Regions from separate parts of the Streptomyces sp. NPDC047130 genome, predicted to be linked through region 1. Evidence: riboswitches for the same ligand, from Rfam matches in the RefSeq annotation. Region 1 holds a riboswitch; each other region holds the start of a gene.
What was found. A riboswitch is a leader RNA that binds a small molecule or an ion and turns the genes downstream of it on or off. The one in region 1 is predicted to bind cobalamin.

Region 1 (4,514 bases):
CGTTCCTGCCCCTCGGGGTCGAGCCCCGCCGTCGGCTCGTCGAGGACCAGGACCCGCGGCCGCATGGCGACCGCCCCGGCGATCGCCGCCCGCTTGCGCTGCCCGTAGGAGAGGAGATGGGTGGGCCGGTCGGCCAGCGCCGTGATGTCGAGCGCCGCCAGCGCCTCCTCGACCCGCCCCCGGACCTCCTCCTCCGGCAGCCCCAGGTTCAGCGGCCCGAACGACACGTCCTGCGCGACCGAGGCCGCGAACAACTGGTCGTCCGGGTCCTGCACCACCAGCTGCACGGTGGTCCGCAGCCGCGTCAGTCCCGCCCGGTCGTACGACACGGGCCGGCCCTCCAGCTCCACCCGCCCGGACAGCGGCCGCAGCCCGCCGCCCAGCAGCCGCATCAGGGTGGTCTTGCCGCTGCCGTTGCGTCCGAGCAGGGCCAGCGCCCGCCCCTCGCGGACCTCCAGGTCGAGGCCGTCGAGGACCGGCGGCCCGTCCTCGTACCGGAAGGACACACCCCGCAGGGCGACCGGCGGCGGCGGCGAGGGCGGCGGCGACGAGGGGGGTGGTGGTGGCGACGGTGGACGGCTCATCCGAGGGGTCCTTCCAGTACGGCGCTGAGGACGGCGATCCCCGCCAGCAGCGCGAGACTCGCGAGGGTGAACGCCGCGGAGACCCGGGTGGACGGCACCAGCACCCGCAGGGTCCCGTCGTAGCCCCGCCCCGCGAGCCCGTCCTGCAGGCGCCCCGCCCGGTCGAAGGCCCGGACGAACGCGATGGCCCCGAGCCCGCCCAGCGACCGCCAGGTCGCCGCCCGGGTGGTGTGCCCGAGCCGCGCGGCCTGCGCCTGCCGTACCCGCCGCACCGACTCCAGCAGCAGGAACGTCATCCGGTAGGTGACCAGCGCGACGTCCACCACCGCCGGCGGGACCCCGGCCCGCACCAGGCGGGGGAGCAGGTCCGACATCGGCGTGGTGAAGGCGAAGAGCAGGACCCCCAGCGAGGCCGCCGAGCTCCGCAGGAGCAGTTCCCCGGCGCGCACCGGCCCGTCGGGGGCGAGCCCCACCAGCGGGCCGTGCGGACCGCCGACCCGCACCAGCAGCGTCGCCGCGCCCGTGAGGCAGAACCCCAGCGGCACCCGGTACGCCCGCCACAGGCGCCCGGCCGGCACCCGCGCCGGCCCCAGCAGCAGCACCAGCGCTGCCGCCAGGACCAGCGCCGCGCCCGGCCAGGGCGGCAGCGAGACGGCCAGCACGGTCAGCCCGAACCCGAGCACCGCCTTGTCCACGGGATGACGGCGGCGCCAGCGACTGCCGTGCGCCGCCGTGTCGATCGACAGCACCGGCGTCAGACCCGTCCGGAGCCCGGCGCGTCCCCGCGCCCCTCGTCCACGGCCCCGTCCGCGCCCTCGGCCCCCGACCCGGTCACCGAACCGGCAGCCGAACCGGCCCCCGACCCGGCCCCCGACCCGGTCACCGAACCGGCAGCCGACCCGGCCCCCGAACCGGTCACCGACCCGGTGGCGGACCCGGCCCCCGACCCGGCAGCCGAACCGGCGGCGGACCAGGCCCCCGACCCTGCAGCCGATCCGGTCACCGAACGGGCAGTCGATCCGGCGGCGGACCCGGCGGCCGACCCGGCGGCGGGCCCGGTCACCGACCCGGCGGCGGACCGGGCGGCGGACCCGGCGGCCGTCCCCAGGGCCGCCACCGCCCTGGCCTCGCCCTGGCGCCGTCCCCGCCACAGCCCCAGGCAGTAGGCGACCACTCCCGCGCCCACCGCCGCCTGCAGGGCGAACAGACCCGACTCGATCTCGCCCGACGGCGGCTCGTAGACCGGGGAGAACCACGGCCGGTAGTCCGGGTCGATCTCCTGGATCGCCACCTCCGCCTCGGCGTCCGCACCGGCGAACGGCTCCTCCTTGTGGTCCCCCAGCCCGAACGCCACCGGCAGCACGGCCAGCAGGACGACGCCCAGCACCAGCAGCAGGTTGATCCGCGCGTTCCGGCTCATCGGGCCACCGCCTCGGCGTCGGCCTTGCCGCGGGTGCCCGGACGCAGCCCCAGCCGCGCCAGTTGCCCGCCGTTGGACTGCGCCAGCAGCCGGACGACCAGCACCGTGAGCAGCCCTTCGCCGACCGCGAGCGGGATCTGCGTCACCGCGAAGATCGAGCCGAACTTGCCCAGCGCGCCCGCGAATCCGCTCGCCGGGTCCGGGAACGCCAGCGCCAACTGCACGCTGGTCACGCAGTAGGTGCTCAGGTCGGCGACGAACGCGGCGCAGAACACCGCGACTTCGAGCCCCGCCCCGCACCGCCGGGCGAGCAGGTACGCCCCGTACCCGGCCCAGGGGCCGACCACGGCCATGGAGAAGACGTTGGCCCCGAGCGTGGTCAGCCCGCCGTGCGCGAGCAACAGGGCCTGGAACAGCAGGGTGACGGTGCCCAGCACCGCCACCACCGGGGGCCGGAACAGCACCGCCCCCAGCCCGCTCCCGGTGGGGTGCGAGCAACTACCGGTCACGGACGGCAACTTGAGCGCCGACAGAGCGAACATGAAGGCACCCGAGGCTCCCAGCAGGAGCGTGCTCTCGGGATGCTCCCTCACCTCACGGGTGAGTCGGCGTACTCCGTGGACGACGAACGGCGCGGACGCGGCGCCCCAGGCGACCGCGTGCACGGGAGGAAGGAACCCCTCGGCTATGTGCATGGCTCAGCAGACCCTCTCCAGCACCTCGTGGATGGACGACGCGCCTTGGCCGGTCTCCTGGCTGACGGGTACCACACGCCCGTGCTCCGCCTTCCCGGGTCCGTGAGGACCCAGTGGCTGCCCGCGAGGGCCGGAGCCGGACTTCCCGATCACAGTGGCGAGGGCCGCACCGGCATCACACCGGATTTCCCGTTCACCAAGGCGTTGTGACAGTAATGGGGCAGCCGCCCACTGACAAGCGAGCCTCCCGCCGCTCCGCCGGGTCAGGGACGGTCCAGCGCCCAGGTCTGCAGGACGTACGGCCGCCCCTTCTCCTCCCCGGTGATCAGCGGGACGTCCAGCCGCCGGAACCCCGCCCTGGTGGCGACGGCGACGCTGGCCGCGTTCTCCGCCTCCAGCTCGAGGATCACCTGCCGCGCTCCCAGCTCCTCGAAGGCGTACGAGGCCATCACCCGCACCGCGCGGGCCGCGAGCCCCCGGCCCCGGTGCGCGGGCCCCACCGCGTACCCGATCTCCGTCCCCTCCGGCGACCGCCGCAGCATCACCTCGCCGAGCGGTGCCCCGCCGTCCACCGTGACGGCGAGCAGCACGGCCGTCCCCTCCGCCCGCAACTGCCGCGTGCGCACCAGCCGTTGCCGGCCCGCCTCCTCGTCGAAGGGGGAGACGATGGGCGTCCAGTAGGCGATGTCGGGGTGGTCGAACAGGGCCGGCATGGCGGCCACGTCGTCCTCCGTCCAGTCACGGAGGACGAGACCCTCCCCGCGCAGCTCCATCCGCTCCGGGAACGCGGGCTGCTCGGGCCGTTCGGGCTGCTCGGGCGGTGCATCGGTCATGGCAGGGCCTCCAGGCGACGGGCGACGGGCGACGGGCGACGGGTACGAACGCGCATCCTGTCTCCCACCACCCGCCCCTGTCAGCCGCTTTTCCGCCCCGCTGCCACGGCCGCCGCCCCGGCGGCACCGGCCCACCGCCCGCCCGCACGGGCGCCGCACTCCTTCGCACCCTCCGACGCCAGGCACATCCGCCGCCCCCGCACCCCCGGGAGTCCGCCGTCCGCCCCGCCCTGTCCCCCGGCGGGGGGCCCTGCCGGCTCCGCAGGGGCCCCGAGCGGCCCTGCGGCCCTCAGGGCTCGAACCGGTAGCCCATGCCCGGCTCGGTGATCAGGTGGCGGGGGTGCGAGGGGTCCGCCTCCAGCTTGCGGCGCAGTTGGGCCATGTAGACGCGCAGGTAGTTGGTCTTGTTGCTCTGGTAGGCGCCCCACACCTCGTGCAGCAACTGCTTCTGCCCGACGAGCCGGCCGGGGTGGCTGAGCAGGATCTCCAGCAGGTGCCACTCGGTGGGCGTCAGGCGCACCTCCTGCCCCTCGCGGGTCGCCCTCTTCGCCACCAGGTCGACGGTGAACGAGGCGGTCTCCACCACGCTGGTCTCCGTGGCCGACGACACCGCCCGGGTGCGCCGCACCGCCGCCCGCAGCCTCGCCAGCAGCTCGTTCATGCTGAACGGCTTGGTCACGTAGTCGTCCGCCCCGGCGTCCAGCGCGGCGACCTTCTCGTCGGAGCCCTGGCGCGCCGACAGCACCAGGATCGGCACCCTGGTCCAGCCGCGCAGACCCCCGGTGACCTCGACGCCGTCCATGTCGGGCAGCCCCAGGTCCAGCAGGACCACGTCCGGCCGCCGCGCGGCGGCCAGCCGCAGGGCGGTGAACCCGTCGGGCGCCGCGTCCACCCGGTACCCCCGCGCCCGCAGGTTCAGCACGAGCGCACGGGCGAGCTGCGGGTCGTCCTCCACCACCAGCACCCGTGTCGCCGCGGGGCC
Region 2 (4,514 bases), on a different contig from region 1:
GGCCGTCGGCGCCGGCGCGGCCGGGGTGTTCCCCGTGTACGACCGGGCCCCGGAGGCGAAGTACCCGACCCAGGTCGAGCAGAACTACGCCGTCGGGCAGTGGCTGCTGGAGAACGGCTCCGACCACGGCCTGGACACCTCCCGTGTCGCGGTCACCGGTGAGTCCGTGGGCGGCTGCATGTCCACCGTCTTCGCGCTGATGAACAAGGAGCGCGGCGGCATCGACCTGAAGGCACAGGTGCTGCTGTACCCGGTGGCCGACGCGGACTTCGACACCCCGTCGTACCACCAGTTCGCCGAGGGCTACTACCTCACCCGGGACGGCATGATCTGGTTCTGGGACCAGTACTCCGAGCCCTCGCAGCGCACCGAGCCGTACGCCGCCCCCCTGCGGGCGAGCCTGGAGCAGCTCAAGGACCTGCCGCCCACCCTCGTCATCACCGACGAGGCGGACGTCCTGCGCGACGAGGGCGAGAAGTACGCCAACAAGCTCCGCGAGGCCGGCGTCGACGTCACCTCCGTGCGCGTCGCCGGCATGGTCCACGACTTCCTGCTCCTGGACAGCCTGCGCGACACCCGTGCCGCGAACGTCGCCCGCCACCTGGCCGTCGAGGCCCTGAGGAAGGCCCTCCACGAGAGCTGACCCCACCCCCGCCGGGGCCCGTCACTCCGTCTCCTTCTCGTGCGGGCTGCTCGCCGGCGCCTCGGCCGGCCGCTGTCTGCCTCCGTCATGACCGGAGACGACCACGACGAGGATGCCGACGACCACGGCCCCGGCGACCACCCTGCCCGCCGCCCGCAGCGCCCAGCCCGGCAGGGAGCCACCCGCACGCCGCCCCGGGGCGCCCAGTCGCTCCGCGCGCCGGGCGGGTCTCAGCAACCGCACCAGCAGCAGTACGGCGACAGGCAGTTGCAGCAGCCACAGCACCGTGCGGGGCCACTCGCCGTACCAGACGTTGGTGCCGTACAGCAGCGTGTGCCACACGCTCAGCACGTACACGACGATCACGAACCGGTGCAGCCGCCGCCAGGTGGTGGCGCCGATGCGGTTGCGGACGTAGAAGAGCAGGCCCAGCGGCACGGCCAGGTACAGGGCCGCCTGGCCGATGGGAAGGGCGATCTGCCCGGTCCCGGAGTCGTACCAGCCGGGCACGAAGGAGTCGGCGAAGCCGGTCCACAACCGCTTCAGCCACGCCAGCTCGGTCTCGTAGCGCACGAGTTCGGCCGCGAACATCAGCGCGTGCGCGAACATCAGAGCCATCGTCGTCAGGCTCGTGGTGCGGTGCCACCGCTCCAGGACCTGCCGGGGGACCGGTGACCGGTCGAGTCTCGGCCCCGACAGCAGCAGGCCGAGCACGACCGTGCCCCAGGCCCACAGCAGGCCCGACCACCCGAACGCCTGGCTCAGCAGGTACATCCAGTACGTGCCCGGGTCGTCCATGAACGGCATGACCGCGACCGTCGCCGAGTCGCCGGAGCCCATTCGCGCCCACAGGAACACGAAGACGGCGGCCGTGACCAGGACCGCCGCCGTCGCGTCGGGCACCGCGGCCCGCAGGTCGGCGCGCAGGGTGACCCGGCCGGCCGCGTGTCCGTCACGGGCGGGCGACGGGGTGGCACCGTCCTCCGGCGTCGTCCCGGGCGTCGTCTCCGGCGGCATCGTGCCCCTTCCGAAAGGCGTGCCACGGGCGGGGACTCGGCACGTGCGGCGGGAATGGCGGGAGTCACCAGTGTGGCCCGGACCCGCCGTCCACGCGGAGGCCGCATCCGGCCACATCGGCCGTGGGGGCACGGGCGTCCGGGCCGCGGATTCGCCCAGGGCGCCGCGGGCCGCTCGAGCGCGGCGTGGTAGCTTCCGAACGCCAGTCGCACTCGTGAACGCGGTCCTCCGCGTCCACGGGTCAGGGAATCCGGTGGGAGACCGGAACTGACGCGCAGCGGTAAGGGTGACGGGCGAGGCAGCAGCCACTGGACGACGGTCACGGCCGGGTCCGGGAAGGCGCCTCGCCGGGATGATCCCGAGTCCGAAGACCTGCTGGCGACCGAACGTCCACGCGACCCCGCGTATGGGTCCGACGCCGAGGAAGCCTCTGCCGTGCATCTGTCACGCCCCGTCCGCCGTTCCGCCCTGCTCCTGACCGGAGCGCTCCTGCTCACCGCCTGCGGTTCCGGGACCACGTCCGGCTCCGAGTCCGGCTCCGGCCCGTCCGCCGGGCCCGGCGGCTCCGGCAGCTCAGGCGGCTCCGGCGCCCAGGCCGTCACGTTCGAGAACTGCGGTCAGCGGGTGACCGTCGAGGCCCCGCCGCGGCGGGCCGTGTCCCTGAACCAGGGCACCACCGAGATCCTGCTCTCGCTCGGCCTCGCGGACCGCATGGCGGGAACCGCCACCTGGACCGACCCGGTGATGAAGGGTCTGGAGAAGGCCGACGCCGGGGTGCCCCGGCTCGCCGACAACCAGCCGTCGTTCGAGCGCGTGCTGGACGCCGAACCGGACTTCGTGGCCGCCTCCTTCGCGTCCACCCTGGGCAAGGGCGGCGTGGCCCCCCGCGAGAAGTTCACGGAGCTCGGCGTGCCGACGTACCTGTCGCCCGCCGACTGCGAGGGCAAGGACAACAGCGGCGGCGGCGACGGCTCCCGCACCGAACCCCTGACCATGGACACGGTCTACCGGGAGGTGCGGGACCTGGCCCGCGTCTTCGGCGTGGAGGAGCGCGGCGAGCGGCTGGTCGACCGGCTGCGGAGCCGCGTCGCCGACGCCTCCGCCGGGATCGACGCCGGGGACACCACCGTCCTGTACTGGTTCGCGAACCAGGAGTCGCCCTACATGGCGGGCTGCTGCGGAGCCCCCGGCGTCATCACCGACGCGCTCGGCGCGAAGAACGTCCTCGACGACAGCACCCAGGAATGGCCGCAGGTCAGCTGGGAGACCGTCGCCGACCGCGATCCCGACCTGCTCGTCCTCGGCGACCTCACCCGCAGGTCGCAGACCGCCGAGTCGGCCGCCAGGAAGATCGCCTTCCTGGAGTCCCATGCGGCGACCAGGAACCTCACGGCGGTACGGGAGAAGCGGTACGTGCTGCTCAGCGGGCAGGCGATGAACCCGACGATCCGCACCGTCGAGGGCGTCGAGAAGGTGGCCGCGGCGCTGCGCGAGCACGGGCTCGCCGGATGACCACGACCCTGCGCCCCTCCCCCGCCCGCCCGGCGCGGGGAGGCGGCCGCGCTCTGCCCGTCGTGGCGGGCGTGGGCGGCGGACTGGCGGTGCTCGCCCTGTCCGTCGCCGCGGCCGTCACCATCGGCCCGGCCTCCGTCGGGGTGGGCGACGTCTGGTCCGTGGTCGCCTCCCGCCTGGGCGGGGGCCCGTCGGAGCTGACCGCGATCCGCGAGGGCATCGTCTGGGACCTGCGGCTGCCGCGCACCCTGCTCGCCGCGGTGTGCGGCGCCGGACTCGCGGTGTGCGGCGCGGTGATGCAGTCGCTGCTGCGCAACCCGCTCGCCGACCCGTTCGTGCTGGGCGTCTCCTCCGGGGCGTCGACCGGCGCCGTCCTCGTGATCGTCGTCGGCGCGGGCGGCGGTGTCCTGTCCCTCTCCGGCGGCGCGTTCCTCGGCGCGGTCGGCTCGTTCGCGCTGGTGCTGCTGCTCAGCCACACGCTCGGCGGGACGACGGACCGGGTGGTGCTGTCCGGGGTGGCGGCGATGCAGCTGTTCTCCGCGCTGACCTCGTTCGTGGTGACGACGGCGGCCGACGCCGAGACCACCCGGGGCGTGCTGTTCTGGCTGCTCGGCTCGCTGAGCGGGGCCGGCTGGACCGAGGTGGGGCTGTGCTCGGCGGTCCTGGCGCTCGCCCTCGTGGTGTGCCTGGGCCACGCGCGCAGCCTGGACGCCTTCGCCTTCGGCCAGGACGCCGCGGCCACGCTCGGTGTCCCGGTCGCCCGGACCCGGCTGGTGCTCCTGTCCGTGACGGCGCTGCTGACCGCCGCGCTGGTCAGCTCGGCGGGCGCGATCGGCTTCGTCGGCCTGGTGCTCCCGCACGCCGCGCGGGCCCTCGTCGGCCCGGGGCACGCCCGGCTGCTGCCGGTGACCGCGCTCGCCGGGGCGGTGTTCCTGGTCTGGGCCGACACCCTGGCCCGTACCGTCCTCGACCCCCAGGAGGTGCCGGTGGGCGTGGTCACCTCGCTGATCGGCGTCCCGGCGTTCGTCCTGGTCCTGTACCGCACGAGGAGGACGCGGTGACGGCCCCGGTCCGGGGGCGGCCCGCCGGCACGCCGCCCGCCGCGGGGCCCACCCTCGCCGCCGACCGCGTGAGCCGCGACCTCGGCGGGCGGCTGGTCCTCGACGGCGTCAGCCTCGCCCCCCGGCCCGGCTCGGTGACGGGGCTGCTGGGGCCCAACGGCTCGGGGAAGTCCACGCTGCTGCGGCTGCTGGCCGGGGTCCTCGCCCCCACCGCGGGTGTCGTCGTCCTGGACGGGCGCCCGCTGGGCGAGTGGGGGCGCCGCGCGGTGGCCCGGCGGGTC
Region 3 (4,514 bases), on a different contig from region 1:
CGTCGACATGGAGCAGGAAGTCGTCGAACTCCTCGTCGTCCGGGCGCTGTTCGAGCCCGAGGTCCCGGTGCATCTCGGCCGCGCGCATCAGCGACCAGATCTCACCCCGGACCGCCGGCAGCTTGGCCGGGTCCATCGACGCGATGTTGGCGTGCTCGTCCAGCAGCTGCTCCAGCCGCGCGATGTCCCCGTAGGACTCGGCGCGTGCCATCGGCGGGATCAGGTGGTCGACGACGGTGGCGTGCGCACGCCGCTTGGCCTGCGCGCCCTCGCCCGGGTCGTTCACCAGGAACGGGTAGACCAGCGGCAGCGAGCCCAGCGCCGCGTCGGTGGCGCACTCCGCCGACAGCGCGGCGTTCTTGCCCGGCAGCCACTCCAGCGAACCGTGCTTGCCCAGATGGACGACCGCGTGCGCGCCGAAACCGTTCTCCAGCCAGCGGTAGGCGGCCAGGTAGTGGTGGCTCGGCGGCAGCGACGGATCGTGGTAGATCGCCACCGGGTTCTCCCCGAAGCCGCGCGGCGGCTGCACCAGCACCACCACGTTGCCCGCCCGCAACGCGGCCAGCACGATCTCGCCGGCCTCGTTGACGAAGAGCCGGCCCGGGGCGGGACCCCACGCCTCGGCCATCGCCTCCCGCAAAGCCTCGGGCAGGTCCGCCGTCCACGCCGCGTACTCGTCGGCGGTGATCCGCACATGGGCGTCGGTGAGCTGCCCGGAGGTCAGCCACTCCTCGTCCTGCCCACCCGCCGCGATCACCGCGTGGATCAGCGCGTCACCGGCCTCCTGGTCGTCCGGCAGGTCCAGCCCCGGCAGCTCACCGGGAGCGCCCAGGTCGTAGCCCTCCTCCCGCAGACGGCGCAGCAGCCGCACCGCCGAGCGGGGTGTGTCCAGGCCGACGGCGTTGCCGATCCGGGAGTGCTTCGTCGGATACGCCGACAGCACGACCGCGAGCCGCTTCTCCCCGTTCGGGACGTGCCGCAGCCGGGCGTGGTTCACCGCGATCCCCGCCAGCCGGGCGCACCGCTCGGGGTCCGCGACGTAGCGGGGCAGCCCGTCCCGGTCGATCTCCTTGAAGGAGAACGGCACGGTGATGATCCGCCCGTCGAACTCCGGGATGGCGATCTGGCTCGCCGAGTCCAGCGGCGTGACGCCGTCCTCCGACGCCTCCCACTCGGCCCGCGAACTCGTCAGGCAGAGCCCTTGCAGCACCGGGACGTCCAGAGCGGCCATCCGCTCCACGTCCCACGCCTCGTCGTCGCCCCCGGCGCCCGCCGACGCCGGGACGCTGCCGCCCGCCGCGAGCACGGTCACCACCAGGGCGTCGAACCCGCCGAGCGCCGCGTACAGCTCGTCCGGCGCCGACCGCAGCGACCCCGCGAACACCGGCACGCCCACCGCGTGACCGGTGGCGTCCACCGCGTCCGCCAGGTCGTGCGCGAACGCCGCGTTCCCGCCGGCCTCGTGCGCCCGGTAGTAGAGGATGCCCACCCGGGGGAGCGACGGGTCCCGCGGCTCCCGCTCGGCGAACCCCCACAGCGGCACGGCCTCCGGCGGCTCGAAGCCCTCTCCGGTCAGCAGCACGGTGTCGGAGAGGAAGGCGTGCAGCCGCCGCAGGTTGGCCGGGCCGCCCTCCGCCAGGTAACGGTGCGCGTCCGCGGCCACCCCCACCGGCACGGTCGAGTGCTCCATCAGCTCGGCGCTCGGCTGGAGCTCGCCGCCGAGCACCACCAGCGGCGTCCCCCGTTCCCGGACCGCGGCCAGCCCGGGCCACAGGTCGTGCGGGGAGCCGAGCAGCCGCACCACCACCAGGGCGGCGCCCTCCACGGCGGCGGCGAGTTCCTCGTCGGAGGCCCGGGACGGATTCGCCCACACGTACGCGGCGCCACTGGCCCGCGCGGAGAGCAGATCGGTGTCGGACGTGGACAGCAGGGCAACAGGCACGGTCAAGGCCGTGATCCTCCCTCGGGGTTCTCGCCCCGTACGACGGTCGGACAACCCGTGGCCAGTGTCTGGCTGCGTCCCCGGACAGGGGAACGTCACAGTGGCGGAACCGCCCCGGAATCGCACCGGGTTCCTGCACCACGAGTCGGTGGAGCCTCACCCTATCCGGACGGCGCCCGTCTCACACCAGGGCCCCCGGTTCCCGCGCCCCGGCCGACGCCCGGGCGACCTCCGCGACGAGCTCCCGCAGCCGCTCCAGGTACCGCTCCATGCTCCGCAGCGCCGGACCGGTGTCCGGGTACCGGGCGGCGAACTGCAGCCCCTCGTGCACCCTGCTCACCCACACGCACACCTGGTCCCCGTACGACACCCGCAGCAGCCCGTACGCGTGCAGTTCGTCCCACCGCTCCGACGCGGGCACCGTGCGGCCGTCGACGAACGACACGATCGAGTACAGGTCGGGCGAGGTGGGCCGGAACTCCGCCCCCAGCAGCCGCAGCACCCGCGCGATCGGCATCCGCGCCAGCCGCCGGTTCTCCCGCAGCGCCGACCGCACCCGCCGCAGCGCCTCCTCGAACCCGGCCCCGTCCGACAGGTCCACCTCGATGGGCACCCCGCCGACGTACCAGCCCACGGAGTCCTGCCACTGCGACTTGGCCCGGGTGTGGAAGGGCACCACCGTCCGGTACACGTCCGTGCCCGAGATCTCCCGCACGATGACCGCCGTCGCGGCCAGCACGCCCACCAGGGAACCGCCGAACGGCCGGCAGTACGCCTCGAACCCGGCCGCCTCACCGGCCCCGCCCAGCATGTCCTGCATCAGCTTCTGCGTGGGCAGCTTGCCCTCCGCCTCCAGCCCCAGGTCGACCGGGAAGCCGGGCAGCCGCCCGTCGCACCGGGCCACGAACTCCCGCCAGCGCGCCACGATCTCGTGGCCGTCGTCCACCCGGTCCGCGTCCGCCCGCTCCGCCTCGCAGAAGTCGACGTAACTGCCCGCGGGCGGCTGCTCCACCGTCCGGCCCTCCAGGGCCGCCGCGTAGAACTCGTGCACCTCGGCGGGGATGCGGTGCAGCGAGTAGGCGTCCACGTTGCTGTGGTCGAAGGCCATGTAGACGCTGGCGCAGTCCTCCCGGACCACCGCCGCGTAGATGAAGTTCGGCCAGTCCAGCGCGTCCGCGGCGACGTCGAACCGGTCCTGCAGGTGGCCGGCCAGCCGCCGCGGGTCGCCGAACTCGCCGACCACCTCGCGCCGCAGGCGCACCGCGTCGGCGTCCAGCGTGAACCGGCGCATGGCGCCGCCGTCCCAGCGGAACCCGCTGCGCAGCGTCTCGTGCCGCAGCGTCCAGGTGTGCAGGGCGTGCTGGAGCGCGTCCAGGTCCACCGCCCCCGGGACGTCGAACGCCGCTCCGACCCAGGTCGGGACGAACAGACCGTCCTCGCGCACCGACCGGGCCGTCCTGATGTGCGACTCCTGCACGTACGCCGGAGGACGCGCGTCCTCCGGCAGGCGGGCGGCCGCCTCGACGGTGTCCGGACTGAGCGTCCACTCGACGAGCAGTCCGGGGCGCACGTCGCATCGCTGGATGTCGGTCACTCGCACCGGGGCGTTTCCCTTCGTAGGGGGCGGAGAGGGAGGCACCACACGTCGGCCCGTTGCACCGGCCCGGCCCCCGACGGCGAACACCAGCCCTCGTCCCGCCGCCCGCCTGCAAAGCCTCGTCCGCCCGGGCTTCTTCGACGCATGCCCAACGAGGCGGGCGAGAGCGAGGAAACGGGTCGAACGCCAGCCCGGAACCACGGCACACGGTCCCGCGTCCGACACCACAGCCGCCAACTACCGTGACCGGCGCGCCGGTTCGGGGCCGGGTCCCACCGCGATCAGCAGGGGGACACCGCTTGTCACCGGGCCCGACCGCTTGTCGCCGGGCCCGACCGCTTGTCACCGGGCCCGTCCGCTGCCCACGTCCGAGCCGCACACGGTTGGTCACACGGTCCGCCGCACGGTTCGCCCACCCCGAGAAGACTGGAGGTACCCGTGCCCGACGTACGGGTCGACACCGACGGCCCCGTCACCACCATCCGGCTCGACCGCCCCGAGCGCCGCAACGCCGTGGACGGTCCCATGGCCACCGAACTGCTGCGCGCCTTCGAGGAGTTCGAGGCCGACCCGGACCGGAAGGTCGCGGTCCTGGCCGGCTCAGGGGGCACCTTCTGCGCCGGTGCCGACCTCACCGCCGTCGCCGACCCCGCCCGCCGCAACGAGCTCACCCCCGACGGCTCGGCACCGGGCCCCATGGGCCCCACCCGGACCCACCTCACCAAGCCGCTGATCGCCGCCGTCGCCGGGCACGCCGTCGCCGGCGGCCTGGAACTGGCCCTGCTCGCCGACCTCCGCGTCGTCGAACGCGACGCCGTGATGGGCGTCTTCTGCCGGCGCTGGGGGTGCCCCTGATCGACGGCGGAACCGCCCGCCTGCCCGGGATCGTCGGTTTCGGCCGCGCCCTGGATCCGTCTACGCGGGCCTGGACCTGCCCCTCGCGGACGCGCTGCGGGCGGAAGGAGCGGCGGGCGT
Region 4 (4,514 bases), on a different contig from region 1:
TAGCCGCCGGGGTGGTCGGTGACGCCGGTGGTGACCGGGTAGACCAGCCTCTCCTCGACGGCTGTGGGGGGTATGAGCGAGGCCGCGATCCGCCGGGCGTTGGACTCCTTGCGGACGCCGGCGTGGTAGGCGACGACGTCGGCGGAGCCGATCAGCCGGGCCGCCTTGAGCGTGATCAGTTCGGGGTCTCCGGGGCCGACGCCGACACCGTGGAAACGTCCGGTCACTCCTCCTCCTTGGCGAGTGCGTTGAGGGCAGACGACGTCATGGCGGATCCGCCGCGGCGGCCGTGGACGGTGACGTACGGGATGTCGATGCCGTGCCGGTCGGCGAGTTCGGTGAGGGCCTGCTTGGACTCGGCGGCGCCGATGAAGCCGACCGGGCAGCCGACGATCGCCGCGGGCCGGGGTGCTCCGTCGATCAGCATCTCCAGCAGGTGGAACAGGGCGGTGGGCGCGTTGCCGACGGCGACGACCGCGCCCTCCATCAGCGGCTCCCACAGGGAGACCGCCGCGGCGGTGCGGGTGGTGCGCCAGCGGCGGGCGAGGCCGGGTACGCGTTCGTCGCCGAGGAGGCAGACGACATCGTTGTCGGCGGGGAGCCGGCCGCGGGTGACTCCGGTGGCGACCATGGTGACGTCGCAGAGGATCGGGGCGCCCGCCCGCAGGGCGGCGCGGGCGGCGCCGACCAGGCCGGGGTGGATCACCAGGTCGTCGGCCAGGTCGACCTGTCCGGCGCCGTGGATCATGCGGACGGCGAGGCGTTCGGCCTCGGCGGGGATGTGGTCCAGGCGGGCCTCGCGGCGGATGGTGGCGAAGGAGTCGACGTAGATGGCCGGTCCGTCGGCGATGTAGTCGTAGTGGCGGTCGGGTCGGCGGGGCGTCGGGGCCCCCGTGGTGGTGGTCATGCGGCGGCTCCCGGGACGATCACTCCGCGCCAGGGGGTGACGGTGAGTTCGCCCGCGCCGGCGGCGCGGGCCTCGTCGACCAGTTCGGCGACGAGCTGCGGGGACATGCCCGCGTCGGTGACGGGGACGTGCCGGCCGCCCTCGGGGAGCGGGCCCGGCGGCAGCGGTGGCCCGGGGCTCGGCAGGCCCCGGTCCGGAGGCACGGACTCGCTCAGGGGGACGTCCAGTTCGACGACGTGCCAGGGCGCCGTGGGGCCGATCCCCCGGGCGTCCACGAAGTCCCGGGCGAGGCGGGTGAGGGCGGCGGCCGCCCCGCCGAGCGGGACGACCGGCCCCCAGGCGTCGCCGACGCGCAGCTGCGCGCCGTCGGCGTCGAGGGCCACCAGGCCGAGGTCGCAGGGGCGGGTCATCAGGTCGCCGCGGCCGTCGTCCAGGACGAAGAGGAAGCGGGCGGGCAGCGCGGCGAGGGCCGGGTCGGCGCAGAGCAGCCGGTCGAGTTCCCCGGCCACCGGCCGCAGGTCGGCCCGGCCGCCGGTCACGCCGGTGCGGGGCGAGACCATCACGTTCCTCACCAGTTCGTGGGTGCGCGAGGGCAGCAGGCCGGTGTCCTCGATCGCGGCGAGGACGGCGGTGCCGAGGCGGCCCTGGTGGCCGGGCAGGGCGCGGATCTGGAGGTTGGCGCGTCCGGTGACGTGGACGCGGCCGTCGCCGTGGCGTTCCGCGACGGCCGAGAGGGCGGTGAGGGAGTCGGTGGGGAGGCGGCCGCCGACGAGGCGGAGACGGACCAGGAGGCCGTCGTCGGCCGGCCAGGGGCGGAGCACGCCCGGGCAGCGGTCGCGGCGCGCGCGGCGTGCGGAGCTGAACGCGGAATCCATCGGGGACACACGAGTCCTTCGAGGTCAGGGACCCGTTCGCGGGGCCCGCGGTCGACCTGGCGGCCCGTCACCGCCAGCGCCAGCAGGTCTTCGGACTCGGGTTCCTCCGGTACGGGCGCCTTCCCGGAGCGTCGCTCCAGTGGCTGCGCTGCGCTCACCGCGCCCACGCGTGCCCGACCGTCACCCTCACCGCTGCGCGTCAGTCCCGGAGTCGCACCGGGTTCCCTGACCCCACCTCGTGGAGTTCGACTGGCCCGATGAGCCTACCGTGCCGTTCCGGGGCCGTGGGCGGGGGCCTGCTCCGGGGTCGCCGTCGCGCCGGCGGACCCCGGCGCCGAAACGAGCCCGCGCCGGTACCGCCCCGCACGGCGATGCCACGGCACCGGCGCCGCCGCCGGCCCCGGCCGCTCCCGTCGGTCCTCGTCACGGGGCGCGGGCCCGCCGAGCGGGCCTCGGCCGCGCTGATCTGCCGCAGGGGTTCGATCCCGGCCCGGTGCAGGTCCTCGATGGTCGACTGCCAGGATCCGCGCTGCGCCGGTGAGGAGGCGGCCCACATCCACGGACCCCGGCGGGTTCACCGGCCTGTGGACCGCCCTGGAGATCCTGCGCCGGGCGCCCGGCACCGACATCGTGCTCCTCGGGGCCGACATCCGCGGTGGCGGGGCCAGCGGAGCCGACGCGGACTACCTGATGCCGATGTGGGCGCGGTTCAGCAGTCTGCTGGCCCTCGGCGGCCCCGAGGAGGCCCGCCGGATCGGTGAGGCGTCCGCCCAGGCCGTGGACGACATCCTGGCCCTCGCGGACGAGCACGGCATCGACATCGAGTACCGCCGCGCCACCTGGGCGGCGTTGATCCGGGACTTCCTGACGTCGGTGGTGGAGGCCCCGGGCCGCGTACAGGGGTGACGCGGTCCGGGGAGTCGCCTCCCGGGTTGGAAGGGGCGGCCCGGGAGGCACGAGCGTGGCGGTCGGCCGGCGGTCTAGCCGAGTCGGCCGCTCTCCGGGGCCCGGCCCAGGGCGACCACCAGCAGGGCGGCGAGTGCCAGGCCGCCGCCCAGCCACATCACGGCCTCGATCCCGCACCGTCCGCGGTGAGTCCGCCGACCAGGGCGCCCAGCGCGATCGCCCCGTTGAAGACCCCCACGAAGAGAGAGGACGCCGCCTCGCGGGCCTGTGGCGCGGCCGCCGGCAGCCAGGTCTGGGTGCTCACCGACACGCCGCCGTACGAGATGCCCCACACCGCGAGCAGCACACCGGCCGTCAGCAGCGAACCGCCGAGCAGCGGCAGCAACCCCACGGTGGCCGCCAGGACGAGGGCGATCAGCAGGACCGTGCCGCGCGGGGAGCGGCCCGCGCCGGCGCCTGCCGCGAAGTTCCCCAGGACGCCGGCGACGCCGTAGACGAGGAGCAGGGTGCCGATCATCGTGGGGCTGACCCCGGAGATCTCCTCCAGCGCGGGCCGTACGTACGTGTAGGCGGCGAAGTGGCCGGTGACCAGGAACGCCACCACGGCGAGCCCGGTCGCCACCCGCGGGTTGCCGACCAGCTTCAGCACACCGCCGAGCCGGATGTCCTGCTCGGCCGGGAGTGGCGGCAGCAGGGCCGCGAGCGCGATCAGGACCACCACGGCGAGGACGGCGATGACGACGAACGCCGTTTCCCAGTCCGCCAGTTCGCCGATGTACGTACCGGCGGGGACGCCCAGTACCGAGGCCACCGCGATCCCGCTGAAGATGAGTGAGGTGGCCGGGCCGATGGAGGTCCCGGACACGAGCCGCACGGCGAGACCGGCGGCGACCGCCCAGACCACGCCCATGCCGATGCCGACCAGGACGCGGGCGATCATCATCACCCCGAAGTTGGGGGCCCACGCCGCGAGCAGGTTGCCCAGCGCGAGCAGCGCCATCATGGAGCACAGCAGCACCCGACGGTCCAACCGGCCGAGCAACGGTGTCAGCAGCGGCGCGGAGAGCGCGCCGACGAGACCCGTGACGGTGAGGGTGAGCCCGGCGGTCCCCTCGCTCACTCGGAGCGCGTCGCCGATGGGGGTGAGCAGCCCCACCGGCAGCATCTCGGAGGTGACCACCGTGAACGTCGCCCCGGCGACGGCGGCGACCGCGGGCCAACCGCCGCGTCGTCCCGCCTGCCCCTCTCTTGGTGCCTTGCCTGTGACTTCCTCTGTCTGTGCCATGCAACCAGCCAACCCTCGGGGCCGTCCGGGAACAACGGCCAATCCCTCATCCTTCTATGAGTGGGATTACTCGATCGGGTTGAGGGGGCCGGGATTCCGTGAGCGGTATCGAGATCCGCGAGCTGGAGGCGTTCCTCGTCCTCGCCGAGGAACTGCACTTCGGCCGGGCGGGCGAGCGACTGTACGTCTCCCAGAGCAGGGTGAGCCAGCTGCTGCGTGCCTTGGAGGGACGGATCGGCGCCCCGTTGGTCGAGCGCACCAGCCGCCGGGTACGGCTGACCCCGCTCGGGGAGTCCTTCGTCGGCAGTCTGCGGCCGGCGTACGACGGGCTGCGCGCCACCCTGGACGAGGCGCGGGCCGCCGCCCGGGCGCAGGCGGGCGGGGTGCTGCGGATCGGTTTCCAGGGCACCGTCGACGACTACCTCGCCCAGGCGATGGCCCTGTTCGAGGAGGAGTGCCCGGGCTGCGTCCTGGAGCTGACGGAGATCCCGCTGTCCGACCCGTTCGGGCCGGTGCGCCGCCAGGAGGTGGACTGCGCGGT

Region 2: linked by a shared signal. The riboswitch ahead of ABZ836_RS24790 (ABC transporter substrate-binding protein) and the one ahead of ABZ836_RS16085 (energy-coupling factor ABC transporter permease) in region 1 are both predicted to bind cobalamin.
Region 3: linked by a shared signal. The riboswitch ahead of cobN (cobaltochelatase subunit CobN) and the one ahead of ABZ836_RS16085 (energy-coupling factor ABC transporter permease) in region 1 are both predicted to bind cobalamin.
Region 4: linked by a shared signal. The riboswitch ahead of ABZ836_RS20685 (precorrin-3B synthase) and the one ahead of ABZ836_RS16085 (energy-coupling factor ABC transporter permease) in region 1 are both predicted to bind cobalamin.

The regions. Positions count from the first base shown of each region.
Region 1 covers NZ_JBEYUK010000011.1:124,994-129,507, reverse strand. The annotation lists gene ABZ836_RS16100 (ATP-binding cassette domain-containing protein) at 1-584, opposite strand, end outside; gene cbiQ (cobalt ECF transporter T component CbiQ) at 581-1,333, opposite strand; gene ABZ836_RS16090 (energy-coupling factor ABC transporter substrate-binding protein) at 1,339-2,004, opposite strand; gene ABZ836_RS16085 (energy-coupling factor ABC transporter permease) at 2,001-2,699, opposite strand; cobalamin riboswitch at 2,729-2,915, opposite strand; gene ABZ836_RS16080 (GNAT family N-acetyltransferase) at 2,963-3,532, opposite strand; gene ABZ836_RS16075 (response regulator transcription factor) at 3,822-4,514, opposite strand, start outside.
Region 2 covers NZ_JBEYUK010000025.1:68,274-72,787, reverse strand. The annotation lists gene ABZ836_RS24800 (alpha/beta hydrolase) at 1-643, shown strand, start outside; gene ABZ836_RS24795 (ferric reductase-like transmembrane domain-containing protein) at 665-1,660, opposite strand; cobalamin riboswitch at 1,865-2,055, shown strand; gene ABZ836_RS24790 (ABC transporter substrate-binding protein) at 2,096-3,172, shown strand; gene ABZ836_RS24785 (iron chelate uptake ABC transporter family permease subunit) at 3,169-4,233, shown strand; gene ABZ836_RS24780 (ABC transporter ATP-binding protein) at 4,230-4,514, shown strand, end outside.
Region 3 covers NZ_JBEYUK010000017.1:72,551-77,064, forward strand. The annotation lists gene cobN (cobaltochelatase subunit CobN) at 1-1,942, opposite strand, end outside; cobalamin riboswitch at 1,984-2,116, opposite strand; gene ABZ836_RS20765 (condensation domain-containing protein) at 2,124-3,542, opposite strand; partial or broken gene ABZ836_RS20770 (enoyl-CoA hydratase-related protein) at 3,966-4,450, shown strand.
Region 4 covers NZ_JBEYUK010000017.1:53,140-57,653, reverse strand. The annotation lists gene ABZ836_RS20695 (precorrin-2 C(20)-methyltransferase) at 1-227, opposite strand, end outside; gene ABZ836_RS20690 (precorrin-8X methylmutase) at 224-907, opposite strand; gene ABZ836_RS20685 (precorrin-3B synthase) at 904-1,782, opposite strand; cobalamin riboswitch at 1,846-2,051, opposite strand; gene ABZ836_RS20680 (FAD-dependent oxidoreductase) at 2,320-2,688, shown strand; partial or broken gene ABZ836_RS20675 (MFS transporter) at 2,763-3,973, opposite strand; gene ABZ836_RS20670 (LysR family transcriptional regulator) at 4,072-4,514, shown strand, end outside.